3 regions of the Paenibacillus sp. FSL W8-1187 genome follow, and region 2 is predicted to be linked to each of the others. Evidence: riboswitches for the same ligand, from Rfam matches in the RefSeq annotation. Region 2 holds a riboswitch; each other region holds the start of a gene.
What was found. A riboswitch is a leader RNA that binds a small molecule or an ion and turns the genes downstream of it on or off. The one in region 2 is predicted to bind cyclic di-AMP.

Region 1: another riboswitch for cyclic di-AMP. It lies ahead of NYE40_RS09940 (hypothetical protein); the one in region 2 lies ahead of NYE40_RS15975 (C40 family peptidase).
Region 3: another riboswitch for cyclic di-AMP. It lies ahead of NYE40_RS01135 (C40 family peptidase); the one in region 2 lies ahead of NYE40_RS15975 (C40 family peptidase).

Annotation. Positions count from the first base shown of each region.
Region 1 covers NZ_CP150181.1:2,329,694-2,334,311, reverse strand. The annotation lists gene kdpB (potassium-transporting ATPase subunit KdpB) at 1-212, opposite strand, end outside; gene kdpA (potassium-transporting ATPase subunit KdpA) at 243-1,910, opposite strand; gene NYE40_RS09940 (hypothetical protein) at 2,116-2,553, opposite strand; cyclic di-AMP (ydaO/yuaA leader) riboswitch at 2,716-2,914, opposite strand; gene NYE40_RS09935 (universal stress protein) at 3,243-3,899, shown strand; gene NYE40_RS09930 (NAD(P)/FAD-dependent oxidoreductase) at 3,997-4,618, opposite strand, start outside.
Region 2 covers NZ_CP150181.1:3,676,184-3,680,801, forward strand. The annotation lists gene NYE40_RS15960 (UxaA family hydrolase) at 1-116, opposite strand, end outside; gene NYE40_RS15965 (LacI family DNA-binding transcriptional regulator) at 279-1,289, shown strand; gene fosB (metallothiol transferase FosB) at 1,545-1,967, opposite strand; gene NYE40_RS15975 (C40 family peptidase) at 2,067-2,558, opposite strand; cyclic di-AMP (ydaO/yuaA leader) riboswitch at 2,563-2,696, opposite strand; gene NYE40_RS15980 (glycosyl hydrolase family 18 protein) at 3,010-4,320, shown strand; gene NYE40_RS15985 (AraC family transcriptional regulator) at 4,546-4,618, shown strand, end outside.
Region 3 covers NZ_CP150181.1:238,523-243,140, forward strand. The annotation lists gene NYE40_RS01125 (M15 family metallopeptidase) at 13-696, opposite strand; gene NYE40_RS01130 (deoxyribodipyrimidine photo-lyase) at 746-2,257, opposite strand; gene NYE40_RS01135 (C40 family peptidase) at 2,390-2,893, opposite strand; cyclic di-AMP (ydaO/yuaA leader) riboswitch at 2,899-3,057, opposite strand; gene NYE40_RS01140 (hypothetical protein) at 3,293-3,520, opposite strand; gene NYE40_RS01145 (hypothetical protein) at 3,774-4,618, opposite strand, start outside.

The DNA.
Region 1 (4,618 bases), 1.3 Mb from region 2:
AGGATCGCGGCGACGACGACGTTGAACCAGGCCGGCGTGCCGCCCCCGAACGCATCCGGGACGACGGCGAGCAGCAGCGTGACGGCGAAGCCGATCTCGACGACGAACATGACCGGGTTGCGGACCATCACCCGCGGATCCAGCTTCAGGACCGATTCCTTCAGAGCCTGGCGGACGATCGGTCCGCCAAGCGTCGATCTATTTTGGCTCATGGCTAGCTCTCCTCTTTTCTGTCCGTTCGGCTATGGCTTCAGCGTCAGCTGCTCGGCGATCGGCCCCAGCACGAGGCTCGGGAAGTACGTCAGCGCGCCGACGATGAGCACGGTGCCGAGAAAGACGGCGCCGAACGTAGCCGAATCGGTGCGGAACGTGCCGATCGTCTCCGGCACGGCCTTTTTGGCGGCGAGCGAGCCCGCGACCGCAAGCAGCGTGATGATGGAGACGTACCGCCCCAGGTACATGACGATGCCGGTGCTGAGGTTCCAGAACGGCGTATTGTCGCCTAGTCCCTCGAAGCCGGAGCCGTTGTTGGCCGCGGACGACGTGAACTCGTAGAGCGCCTGGGTAAGGCCATGGTAGCCCGGGTTCGAGATCGTATCGGGATAAGCATAAAGAGCGGCGGCCGTCGGCAGCAGGATGAGCGCCGGCTGCACGAGCAGCGTCAGCGCGATCAGCTTCATTTCGCGACCCTCCAGCTTCTTGCCGAGAAACTCCGGCGTCCGGCCGACCATCAGGCCGGAGAGAAACACCGCCATCAGCGCGTACAGCAGCACGTTCATGAGGCCGACGCCGGAGCCGCCGAACACGGTGTTCAGCATCATGTTCATGAGCGGCACCATGCCGCCGAGCGGCGTGAACGAGTCGTGCATCGAGTTGACGGCGCCGGTTTCGGAGGCGGTCGTCACGACTGAATAGAGCGCGGATTGCGGCACGCCGAAGCGGGTTTCCTTTCCTTCCATGCTTCCTTGGCCGGAATCATAGCCGAGCGCCGCGATCGCGGGGTTCGCCTCCTGCTCGGCCGTCAGCGAGACGCCCAGCATGACGACGAACAGCAGCGCCATGGAGACGAACAGCACCCGCCCCTGCTTCGGATTGCCGACGAGCTTGCCGTACGCGAACGGCAGCGCCGTCGGCACGAGCAGCATGAGCAGCATCTGCAATAGGTTGCTGATCGCGTCGGGGTTTTCGAACGGATGCGCGGAGTTGACGCCCATATGGCCGCCACCGTTGTTGCCGAGCTCCTTGATGGCGAGCAGCGAGGCGACCGGACCGCGCGCGATCGTCTGCTCCCCGCCCTCCAGCGTCTGCGCAGCGGCAGACGGCTCCAGCGTCTGCGGCACGCCGAGCGCGACGAAGACGAGCGCCAGCACAAAAGCGATCGGCAGCAACACCCGCGTGATCGAGCGCACGAGATCGACGAAGAAATGGCCCATCGGCTTGCCGGCCAGCCCTCTCATGAACGCCATCGCCGCGCACAGCCCCGTCGCCGGCGAGACGAACATCATGAACACGATCGCGATCATTTGGGACAGATAGGATAAGCCGCTTTCGCCGCTGTAATGCTGCAGGTTCGTATTGGTCATGAAGCTGATCGTCGTGTTGAACGCGAGCCGCGGCTCCATGTTCGCGATCCCGCTCGGATTGAGCGGGAGATAGGCTTGCGTGCGGAAGACGGCGTAGACGAGCAGCAGCATGACGCCGTTGCTGACGATCAGCGCCGCGGCGTAGGCTTTCCAGCTCTGGCTTCCGGGGCGGATGCCCCCGAGGCGGTAGATCAGCCGCTCCGCCGGGCCGAAGACGCGGTCGAGGCCGGTCGGCTCCAGGCTGTAGGCCCGATAGAGATACAGCCCCGCCGGCTTGGCCAGCAGCAGCACGAGCAGCAGCGTGATTGCGATGGATAGTCCTGCCATCATGGGAGGTGGCTCCTTCTTGGGTCAGAATTGGTCGGGGTGAAGTAAGACGTAGACGAGGTAGAGGAACACGGCCGCGACGACAACCCACAGGAGCGCGATCATCGTTCCTCGCGTCCTTCCTGCGCCTGCTTGCCGCACCAGGCGAGCAGGCCGAGCATCGCGGCGGTCAATCCGATCAGCAAGGCGAGCATGCCGATATCCATCATGTGAATGGCTCCTTTTCCTTGTCTTGGCGGGCTTCGTCCTGAATGAGGTAAAAGACGTCCTGCCCGTTTGTATGAATGACATAATCCGCTCCGAGCGACTTGTAGACGCCGCCCGAGCCGCGGCCTTGCGTGACGACGAAGATGCTGCGGCCGGTCCAGCCGCGGAAAATCTGCACATAGCGGCAGCAGAGAGCGAGGCTGCTCTCGAACAGGTAGACGTTGCCGCATCGGCATTCAGGCGCCGGATTGCGGTCCTTTTCGGCCGTATCGATTTGCATGATTCGACCTAAGCCGAGGCGCTCCAGCCGCTGCCTTTCGCGGCGGCTGTTGACGACTGCGGCGCAAGGAATCCGCATGCGCTTCAGCTGCATCAGGAAGCGTTCGCCGGCCGCTGTGGCCGGCGAGACGAGTATCGTTTCGGGATCGAGATCCATGGTGGTTCTCCTTCGGGTGGCGAGGGCGGCGGACGGCTGCGGACCGGGATCCGCTTTGGAAAAAAGCGCGCAAAAAACCACAGAGGCAGCGGCCCCTGTGGTCTTGGTCAGATCACAAGCGTCATCATCCTCTCTCCCGATCGGAGCACGGCGCGCTATGGCGCGCGCCGCCTCCTGCGCTTACGAGGTTAGCTGTCGGATTCGGACGGTGAGAGTCGCCCTACCCGAGGGAGACGGATTCCATGGATCCGCTCCCCCAGGATTCACCCCTGGAGCCGCGGCGGCCGACTCTCACATCGGCGGCCGCAGGCTCCGCTTGGTTCCCCCGTTTTCCATTTCGGAAACTCAGCGTTGTCAAAAGCTGGTCTGGCTAGCTGAGACGAATCTTACACCCGGACTTTTCGGAAAGTAAAGCCGGGCCAGCGGCGAAAATCCGGCCGCGATCGCGCTTGTCGAGCAAGAAAGGCCGATCGATCTCCATTTCTCTCTCTGAATCTCGCTCATTCTCTCGAATTCATCTCGACGCATGCCAAAAACCCGCCTCCATCGCCGATTTCATTCTCGGCAAACGAAGGCGATGGTCGCGCTTACATGAAGCGGGACGGCTGAATTCCGCCTGCGCCGCCTTTTACAGACCGCCCTCTCGTCGCGTAGGATGAGCAGCAAAAAAAAGCGAAGGAGCAATTGCCATGCCCAAATCGGAACACATCCTCGTCTGCCTGTCGTACGGCCCGCACGGAGAGCGCCTCATCCGCCGCGGCGCCGAGCTTGCCGCGGCGGCGGGCAGCCGCTTGGTCGTCCTGAGCGTGGTGTCGGACGTCGAGGCGGCGCCCGGCTCGGCGCAGGAGGAATGGCAGCGCGTCTGGCGCGAGGCCGCGGCCGAAGCAGGCGCGGAATTCCGGGCGGTGCCGTCCGCAGGCCGCAAGGCCGTCGACGTGATCGCGCATACGGCGATGATCGAGCGCATGACGCAGATCGTCGTCGGCCAGCCCGTGCCGACGCGCTGGGAGGAGCGGTTCCACGGCTCCTTCGTCGACGCGCTGCTGCGCCGGATCGGCCAGACCGATCTGCATGTCGTCGCCGTGCAGCGGCTGGACGAGGAGCTGGAGCGGACCCATGAGCGCGGCGTCCGCGTCGCGGTCGCCGCGCGGGACGGCGGCTACGTCATCCAGAGGACCTTGGACAAGAATGGATGCTCCGGCGTCTTTTTCCGCAGCCGCGATACCGAGTTCGAGCATGGCCTGCTGAAGCTCAAGGACGGCAGCAGCCGCAGCCGCGCCTTCAAGGTGCGTCACGGCGCCGTCGTCGATCCCGAATTCCCGGCCTTCTGGCGGAGCAGAAGCTAGGGCGTGTTTGCATAACCCGAAGCGGGATTGCAAACACGCCCTAAGGAGACGTTTTTACGCGATTTTTATTTGGCAGACCGGGTCGCCGGGCGTAAGATCAGCTTAACGAATCCATCCAGCCCGTGAACTCCAGCTCGTCGTACCGGTAGAACTGATCCAGAATCCGCTCGCGATCGTCGAGGAACAGCCCGCCCGCGACCTCCGACACGAGCTTCGGTATCGCATGGCGCATGCCCGACAGCGCGGAGGCGGATAGGCCGCAACTGATCATCGCGGAGTAGTTGAACGTGTGAAGGCCGTGCAGCCGCGACGCGCCCTCCTCGTCCCGGCTCGTGAAGGCGAAGCCCGGCGTCAAATACGGATGGGCGTCGAGCACCGGGCTGGCGATGTCCGCCGGCGCCTCGTACCGGTCGCCCCAGCGGGCGATATGGCGCTCGACCAGCCGCAGCTCGGGACGCAGCGCCGGGTCGGTCAGCAGCCCGGTGCTGACGACGAGGAAGTCGAACGACTCCTCGCCCTGCGGCGTCGTCACGACGGCCCGCTCTCCTTCCGTCCGCACCGCGAGCCAGGGCGCTCCGACATGGAGCCGGAAGCCCGGCCAGGCGGCCGCCCGCTGGAACGTGTCGTTCGTCGGCGGCTGGTTGTGCTTGAAGAAATGCGCCATGACGGCGTACTTGTCCTCGTCGGACAGCCGCGGGAAATGCTCGATCATGCCCGAG
Region 2 (4,618 bases):
CCGCCTGTCTTGTAGCGGATCGTCTCTCCTGCCGCCACATCCCGCAGCGCGGTCGCGACATGGTCGCGGACATCCATGACGATCGCGTCCGCTCCCGCTTCCAACGCATGCTCCATGCCTTCTCCTCCTCTTTGCGCCGGCAGACGACTTGGATCGGCTGGCCGCGCTCCTCGATTTGGGTTATCGGTAACTCAAATGTAAGCGACCTCATGCTTGCTGTCAATAGACCGCATTGGCTACAATGATTGCAGCTTGTAAAAAGGGAACGGGGGAGCTTCATGGTCACCATCTACGACATCGCCCGCGTGGCCGGCGTCTCCGCCATGACAGTGTCGCGGGTCATCAACGATACCGGCCGGATCAGCGAAGCGACGAGAAAGCGGGTCCGGCAGGTGATGGAGGAGCTGCAGTACGTGCCGAACTCCAACGCCCGCAGCCTCGTCCTGCAGAAGACGAACATCCTCTCCCTGCTCATCGCCGACATCGCCAACCCGTTTTATACGACGCTGGCGCGGGGGGCGGAGGATGCGGCCAAGCGGCTCGGCTATCGGCTGCTGTTCGGCAACAGCGACGAGGATTACGGCAAGGAAAAGGACTATGTGGACATGATCCTCTCCACGCGCGTGGACGGCGTGCTGTTCGCTCCGGCCGGCGACGGCTCCGCCCCGCATCTGCGGCTGCTGGAGCAGCACCGCATTCCCTATGTGCTGCTCGACCGGGACGTGCCCGGCATCCAGGCGGACCGCATCCTCGGCGAAAGCCGCGACGGGGCGCGCCGGCTCGTCGAGCATCTGATCGGACTCGGCCACGAGCGCATCGCGCTGGTGAACGGATCGGAGGACGTCTCCACCGCGCGCGAGCGCCATGCGGGCTATCGGGACGCGCTCAAGCTGAACGACCTCCCGTATGACGAGACGCTCGTCCGCCATCTCGACTATTCGGACGGCTTCAATCCGAGCGATCTCGACCCACTGCTGGCGTTGAGCTCCCCGCCGACGGCCATTTTTGCCGCCAACAACTTCCTCGCGCTCGGCGTCATCCAGTCGCTGCGCGAGCGCGGCCTGGCTGTGCCGGACGATCTGTCGGTCGTCTGCTTCGACGATCTCGGCTTCGCCAGCATTTTGAGTCCGTTCCTGACGGTGGCCGCGCAGCCGGCCTATCAGTTCGGCGCGCTCGGCCTGGAGCGCCTCGTCGACCGGATCGAAAACGGCGACGGCAGCGGCCCGCGCACGCTCATCCTGCCGGCGGAGCTGATCGTGCGCTCGTCGAGCCGCAAGCGAGAGCGATGAAAGCAGCTGCGCGGTAGGCCTGGAGCCTGGAGCGGCGCTGCCGTTCGCGAATCCGAGCGGCGAGAAGCCGCGGCTCTGCCGTTCGCGAACCCGAGGAGCGAGAGGCTGCGGCGCCAGAGGCGGCCATGCGACAAGGGGCTGTCCCGACGTCCGTTTCACGGATGCCGGGACAGCCCCTTGTTCCTTTCTGTCCGCGAGCGAGGCTTCTAAGCGCTAACGAAACGACTGCGCGGGCCTATGAGCCATGCGGAGCCTCTAGTCAAAAAACTCCATATGCGGCTTGGTCTGGCGATAATAGGCCATCCGGTCCGCCAGCGTGCCGGTATGGAATTCGAACTTGTGGCCGTCGGGGTCTGCGAAGTAGACCGAGCGCCGGTCACGCTCGTCCCGCTCCCGTCCCGGCAAGATGTCCGCGCCGATGCGCCGCAGCCGGGACACCGCCTCGTCGAACTCCTCCTCTTTAATGGAAAAGGCGATATGCGTATAAGACAGACGGATCTCCTCGCGCGGGAGATCCTTTTCTTCGTTCAAGGCGAGCCACAGACCGTCCAGATCGAAATAAGCGGTCGACCGTCCGCGCACGAGCAGCTTCGCGCCGAACGCCTCCCGATAGAACGCGATCGACCGCTCCAGCGACGAGACGCTGAACAGCAGATGATTAAGGCCTTGCAGCTTCATGATGGACTCCTCCTCCTCCTGTATCGCCAACGGCTCCCCTGCGGGTCCGGATGCAAAAAGTCCCGGCAGCCCAAGCTGCCGGGACTTCAACGACCATGCTTATTCTTCGCCGGCGACGTCCTCGCCGTCGTCCTCGCCGATCATCTTGCTGTAGTCCTCGCCGGTGACGACGCGGCGGGCGGTGACGTACCGCTTGGCGTAGTAGGAATCGCTCAGCTTCGTGTAGCGCACGCCCTTGCTGGAGGCGTGGGCGAACTTGCCGTCGCCGACGTAGATGCCGGCATGCGAGATGCCGCGGCCGCTCGTATTGAAGAAGACGAGATCGCCGGGACGAAGATCGTCCTTGTCCACTTTGGAGCCGACCTGAGCCTGCGACTTGGACGTGCGGGGCAGCTTGACGTCGAACTGGTTGAAAATATGGCGGACGAAGCCGGAGCAGTCGAAGCCGGCTGTCGTCGTGCCGCCGTATTTGTAAGGCGTGCCGATGACTTTTTTGATCGCGCTGTCGAGATCCGGCGTATTCGCGAACGCGCTGCTGCTGAACGTCAGAAGCAGAACCAGGCCAAGCATGGACAGGATGACTTTCTTCACAAGTTGCTTCTCCCTTCGGATGCCTACGAAGTTAGCTGTGGGTTCGGTTGAAGGTTCCCTAGAATCCTCTCTTGCAAGATTCATTCACCCGGTATGGTTCCCCCGTTTTTCTTCTCGAAAATTCGGCATGATGATTCATCATTTTTATTAAAGGTTAATATTCGTAGTTTTTTGTCGAATCCCTGCCCGGGAAATATTAGAAGTCCCTCATCAAATCCCTTACTTTTCTCATAAATCAGCCTAGGCCCTTCTGCTCATATCATCGAATGGACGCGATTTTCGCCCCTGTCCTCCTGCCCAGAGGAAGAAATGGATATTTCCCCCTGCCATTCTGAGAAACTATCCTTTAAGCGTTATGAATTTAATAGGATAATAGTGGAACTCTTCGAGTGAAAGGAGGCCGCCTGCCGAATTCCGCTTTTTTATCCTACTTTTGAAAAGGAGGACTTTCATGTCCGCAAAATCCCGCACTTCCACCCCCCGCTTCCAGGCTTTGCGCGCGCTGCTGCTCGCCGTGTTCCTGATCGGCTCGATCGTGCCGGGCTCGCTCGCCGTCCGCACCGCCCATGCCGCCGATGCCTGCACCGGCGTCTCCGCCTGGTCGGCCTCGGCGATCTACACCGCGGGCCAGAAAGCCGTGTACAGCAGCACGCTGTACGAAGCGAAGTGGTGGACGACGAACGAGCGCCCCGACCTGTCCGGCCCATGGGGCGCATGGAAATCGCTCGGCGCCTGCTCGTCCGCTCCGACTCCGACGCCGACTCCGACCAAGACGCCTTCGCCTAGCGCGACGCCGACTCCGACGCCCGGCGCTCCGGGCGGCAAGATTACCGGCGCCTACGTCGCCGACTGGCATTTCCCGAACGTGAGCACCGTGCCGGCCGAAAAGCTGACGCATGTGTTCTACGCCTTCGCCGACGTGGCCAACAACGGCGTGAGCGGCGGCGACGCCTCCAAGCTCGCCCAGCTGACGACGCTGCGCAGCAAAAATCCGAGCCTGAAGGTGCTCGTCTCCGTCGGCGGCTGGGGCCGCTCGCAAGGCTTCGCCGGCGCGGCCTCGACCGACGCCAGCCGGACGGCGTTCGCGAACAGCGCCCTTTCCTACATCCGCGCCAACAAGCTGGACGGCGTCGACATCGACTGGGAATACCCGGCCGCCGGCGACAAGCAGAACTATACGCTGTTCATCCAAAAGCTCCGTTCGGTGCTTGACGCAGGCAGCGCAGCGGACGGCCGAGGCAGCAACAAGTACCAGCTGACCGCCGCCGTAGGCGCTTCGGACTACGGCCTCGGCAACATCGACATCGCCGCCGTGCAGCCGTCGTTCGACTTCCTGAACGTGATGACCTACGACATGCAGGCCGGCTCGGGCACGCATCATACGGCGCTTTACAACTCCTCGCGCGCCAGCTACAGCGTCGACACCGCCGTCAAGCTGCTCAAGAGCAAGGGGCTGCCCGCGTCCAAGCTGGTCATCGGCGGCGCGTTCTACTCCCACGGCACGGCCGACTATACGTACGACGAGCTCAAGGCCGGCTTCATCAACAAAAACGGCTGGACGCGCCAATGGGACGATGCGGCCAAGGCTCCGTATCTGACGAACAGCGGCGGCGGCTTCCTCAGCTACGACGACACGCAGTCGCTAGCCGAAAAGGTCAAGTACCTGAAAGCGAACAGCCTCGCGGGCATCATGTTCTGGGAGTACGGGCAGAACTTGGACGGCGAGCTGCTGGGAGCGATCCACACGGCGCTGAATTCCTGACCGCCTCGCCCGGCATGACGGCAGGCGCGGAGAAATGCCGCTGGTCCAAACGGACCTGCGGCATTTTCGCCTTTTCGCCTGCCGCGGCTCGCTTGACGCGCGGACGCATCGTCTCCGGCGGCTTGCCGCCGCTCGTTTTTCTCCCAAGCGCCTACCGCAGGTGGACAGCGCCGCCCGTCCGCTTTACGATGGATTCATTCAGCATGGAGGAAGGGACGGGCGCATATGGCGAGAAACGAGGGCTACGGCATCTACGGGTTCCGCTTCCAGGAGAGCGCGGAGCTGCCGCTTTGCAGCC
Region 3 (4,618 bases), 2.2 Mb from region 2:
TTTATTTGTAAATTATTCCGCCTTCTCTGGCGGGCCGCTCGCCGTGCCGTCCGCGAGCAGCGAGCCGTCCGGACGGTTGCCGAGCTGCAGCTCGCGGATCGAGTAGCCGAAATCCATCTGCAGATGAGGGTTGTCCTTGAAGCCTTCCCAGTCGCCGCCCCAGCTGAAGCCGAGCCGCTTGGCCATGTCGGCGACCTCGAGCCAGTCGGCCCGGCCGTTCTTGTTGCCGTCGTACTCCATGTCCCAGATGATGTCGCCGGAGCGGTCCTTCAGGGCGAAGTCGATCGCGAGCCCGTAGTTGTGGAACGACTCGCCGCCCTTGGCATGGGTGACGATGCGGCCCTCGCGATCCCGTCCCTGGGCGTAGATCTCGTCCTGCTCGGCCTCGCTGCGGAAGCCGTCAGTGAACACGACGGCGATGCCGGCGGCCTTCGCCTGGGCGGTGAGCCGCTCGCTCGCCGCCCGAACCTCGGGATGCAGGCCGGCGACGGGCGGCACGTCGCGGTACAGGCCTTGCGGCACGATCTTGTCGAACGCCCGCGGCAGCTCCAGCTTGAGCAGGGCGAGCGTCCCGGCGGCCAGTCCGGCGACGATGAGCAGCCCGCCCAGCGGGCTCCGCTTGCGTCGCGGCTTGCGCCGGACGGCGGCGCGGGCGTCTGCCCGGGCGGGGGCTGGTGTCGGTCGAGGCATTCCCATGTGCGTCTCCTTCGCTGGCGTAGTCTTGGTTGCGCCTTGTCTATGTGTTCTAATGAAGACGATCGAGCGGGCGGGAAGGCTTCGCGAGCAGCCGCTTGTACGTCTCGATGGCGCGGGCGCGCGACGCCTTGAGGTCGACGACCGCCTGCGGCGAAGGCTCGTGCACGGCGGCGGCGGACCATCCGGCCCGCTCGGGCAGCCAGCGCCGGATGTAGGCGCCGTCCGGATCCCAGCGCTTGGACTGGACGACCGGATTCATGATGCGGAAGTACGGAGCGGCGTCGAAGCCGAGCGAGCTGCTCCACAGCCAGCCGCCGCGGTTCAGCGTAGCGTCGTAGTCGAGCAGCTGCTCGCGGAACCATCGCTCTCCCGCCGTGAACGGCGCCAGCAGGTTTTTGCACAGGAACATCGCCGCGATCATGCGCAGCCGGTTCGGCAGCTCGCCGGTCGTCCGCAGCTGCGTCATCGCCGCGTCGATGAGCGGGATGCCGGTGCGGCCTTGCCGCCATGCCTCCGCATGCCGCTCCGTCAGGCCGGACAGGTCGACCTGCTCCTCATAGCGGAAAAAGTCCGCGTCGAACCGCGCCTGGTACAGGTAGAACTCCCGCCAGGCGAGCTGGCGGATCCAGCTCTCCGCGCCGGAGCGCGCCGCCGCGGCCGACGGATCGCGCGGCGCGGAGCCCGGGCCTTCGCCGCTGCCCGGCAGCGCCAGCTCGAGCTGGCCCGCGGCGTCCGCCCGCCAGTCGGCCGCTCCGCCGAAGGCAAGCGGCTCGCGCCCGTCCTCGGTCCGGGCGGCATCCAGGGCGAGGCCGTAGGCGCGCCGGGCCGACAGCGCGCCGACGTTCAGCCAGCGCGAGAGGCCGCTCCCGGCATCCAGCGCGTAGCGGTCGCGCAGCTCCTCGTACGCCTGCAGGCTGCCGCCGAGGAACCGCTCCAGCTGCCGCTCGGGCCGCTCGTCCTCCGGCACGGGGGCCGCGAGCAGGCCGGCCAGCTCGCCCGGCACGCTCCAGCTGCCGCCGCCGGAGAGCCGGGCGATCGGCAGGCCGCCGGCAGCGACGGCCGGAGGCGGCGCGAGCCGCGAGCGGACATAACCGTTCCACGCCCGGTAGAACGGCGTGAACACGCGGTACGGCTCTTTTCTTCCCGTCTGCTCCTGGAATGCGTCCAGATCGGCGAGCGGCACGTCCTCCAGCGCCGTCCAGCGCACGCCCCGGCTGCGGCAGACGGCGGCGAGCCGCTCGTCCCGCCGCCGCGCATAAGGCGTATGGTCGGCGGTGACGACGACCTCGCGGATCGGCTCCCGCTCGAGCAGCTCGTCCAGCACGAGGGCGGGATTGCCGTGCAGCAGCTGCAGCTCGGCTCCTTGCGCCGCATAATCCCGCAGCAGCAGACCGGCCGCCCGCAGGAAATGCCGTCCGGGATGGGACTCGGCGCGGCCGTCCCCGAGCTGCGCCGGGTCGAGGATCAGCGCATGGATGCCCGGCATGCCAAGGCTGGCGGCGTAGTCGAACGCGCGCAGATCGCCCGCTCGGAGATCCTTGCGGTGGATGAACAGATACATGTCCTTGCCTCCTTGGATCGGCCGCGGCCGATCATGCTCTTTCCGTACTACCCTGCCGGAATGCAAACAAACCGCAGCAGGCGCTCCGAGGGGAGGCTTGCTGCGGTCTGCTCGTCCGACTTCGAAAGGCTTTTAATCGACGTCCGGACCGCCGTCCGGCTGGTCGGCAGCGTCGTCCGCGTACTTCTCGAACGTCTTTTCGTCCATGACGCGGCGGGCGGACATATAGCGCTTGGCGTAGTAGGACTCGCTCAGCTCGCTGATCGTCACGCCTCGGCTTGAGGAAGCGTGAGCGAACTTGCCGTCGCCGACGTAGACGCCCACATGGGAGACGCCCTTGCCGCTCGTATTGAAGAACACGAGATCTCCCGCCTTCAGGTCGTCTTTGGCGACCTTCTTGCCCATGGCCGATTGAGCCGCGGACGAGTGGGGGAGCGTGATCTTGAACTGCTTGAACACGTAGGACGTGAAGCCCGAGCAGTCGAAGCCTTTCGAGGTGGTGCCCGCCGACTTGTACGGCGTGCCGATGACGTCGCTGATGACGCCGTCCATTTTGGATCCTGCCGATGCGCTTTGCGCGCCTGCCGAGAACAGCAGGGCAAGTCCGAGTGCGATTGCTGCGGCTTTCTTCTTCAAAGCTGAAGTGCTCCTTCCAGAGCCTACGAGGTTAGCTGTGGGGTTCGGTTGAAGGTTCCCTATGATTTCTCGGCCTTCCTGCCTTGCGGCGAGGAGGGCGAAATCAATTCACCCTGAGATGGTTCCCCCGTTTCCATAGTCATGGAACTCGGCATGTTTGAACTGCTTCTGGAAGTGGTATTCTTTTCTTTAAGCTATTTTCCTCCCTTTCCCGACATTTTCTCATAATTCTCATGTTGAAAGAGACAAATGACAGCGCTTGCTTCGGGGGCTGGAGTCGAATCGACGCCTCTGCCGGCGGGCCGCTTCGGCTCTGCCGCATCGAAAAAAAGCGCCCCTCGCGAGGGGCGCTTTTGCGGTCGGCGCGTCGTTCGCGCCGGAGCGATCCGAATCGGGGGATCAGGCCGTGTACAGCGAGTTTTCCATCAACGTGAGCAGCTTCGTGCGCATGCCCATCAGGCGGGTCAGCGCGGCCTCGCTGAGGTCGAGCCCTTCCGGGCGCAGGCGGGCGTGCTCGCTCTGCAGGGCTTCCAGCTCCTGCGCGTTCCGGTAGGCGCCGGCGCGGTCCAGCAGATCGCCGGTCGCTTGATGCAGCTGCTCGTAGTAGGCGTAGATTTTTTCGGTCATGGTCAATCTTTCCTCTCTCTCTAAAATGAAACTCTCCTCTAGCATGTCCTGCATTCGATGGCTTCTATGCTCCATTAAAGCTGCGGATGATGATCGTACGATCATCGGCAGATGAAGGTTTGGTGTTCGCGGGGCGGTGCCGGGGCGGCGCTGCGCGGCCGGCCTGGATGTTATATACACCGCATTCGGGTCCGAAAAACAAGACAAAATTGTCAGAGAATTTACACAATTATAGGATGGACATTCGGATTTGTCAACTAACCTGACGTCCTCCGGCATCTGGCTTGTCGGACCAGCAGCTGTACTGCGCGGAGAGGATCCAGACGTCGATCAGCGTGCGGACGAAATGATACCCTTGCTGGATGACGATGGCGGCAAGGCCGGCCCAGGCCATCGCCCCAGCGCTGACGCCGGCTTGCAGCAGGCCCGACAGCAGCAGCAGGACGAGGCTGACGCCTGCCAGCGGCAGCAGGCGGCGCAGCGCCTGGCGGAAGCTCGCCCCTGCGCCCAGGCCGCTTGCCGCGCCGAACTGCAGGCTGAGGATCAGCACATGGAGCAGTCCGATCCAGAGCAGCCACGCTCCGGCCCAGGGCAGCGCGTCCGCGGCCAGCTGCGGCAGCGAGCTGTAGTGCTGGAAGCGTTGGAAGCCCTCCCGCGCAAGCCAGACGGCCGGAGCGAGCGCGAGCGTCAGCTCGGCGGCAGCGAGCAGGATGAACGGCTTCCAGCAGACGCGGATGCCCTCGAGGAAGCGCGTGCCTCCTTCGGCTCCGGATTCCGCGGCATGCCGCACGGAGTAGGCGAGTCCGGCGCTCAGCAGCGGACCGAGCAGCAGGCGGGCGAGCAGCAGTCCGCCCAGCAGCCACAGATACGGATGGGCCAGATCCGTCTTGAGCAGCCGGAACTGCGACTCCGCCCAGAAGATCGCGTCTGCGCCGGTGGCGGCTCCGTCCGCCCCGGGATAGCGCTGCACGAGCGGGCGCACGACGGAGTCGACGAGCCGGTACAGGAAGAAGCCCCACAGCAGCCGGTACAGGAACAGGAAGGCGGCGATCGGCAGATGCTTGACAGTCAGCCCCCAGCCTTGCTTGAGATAGGTGG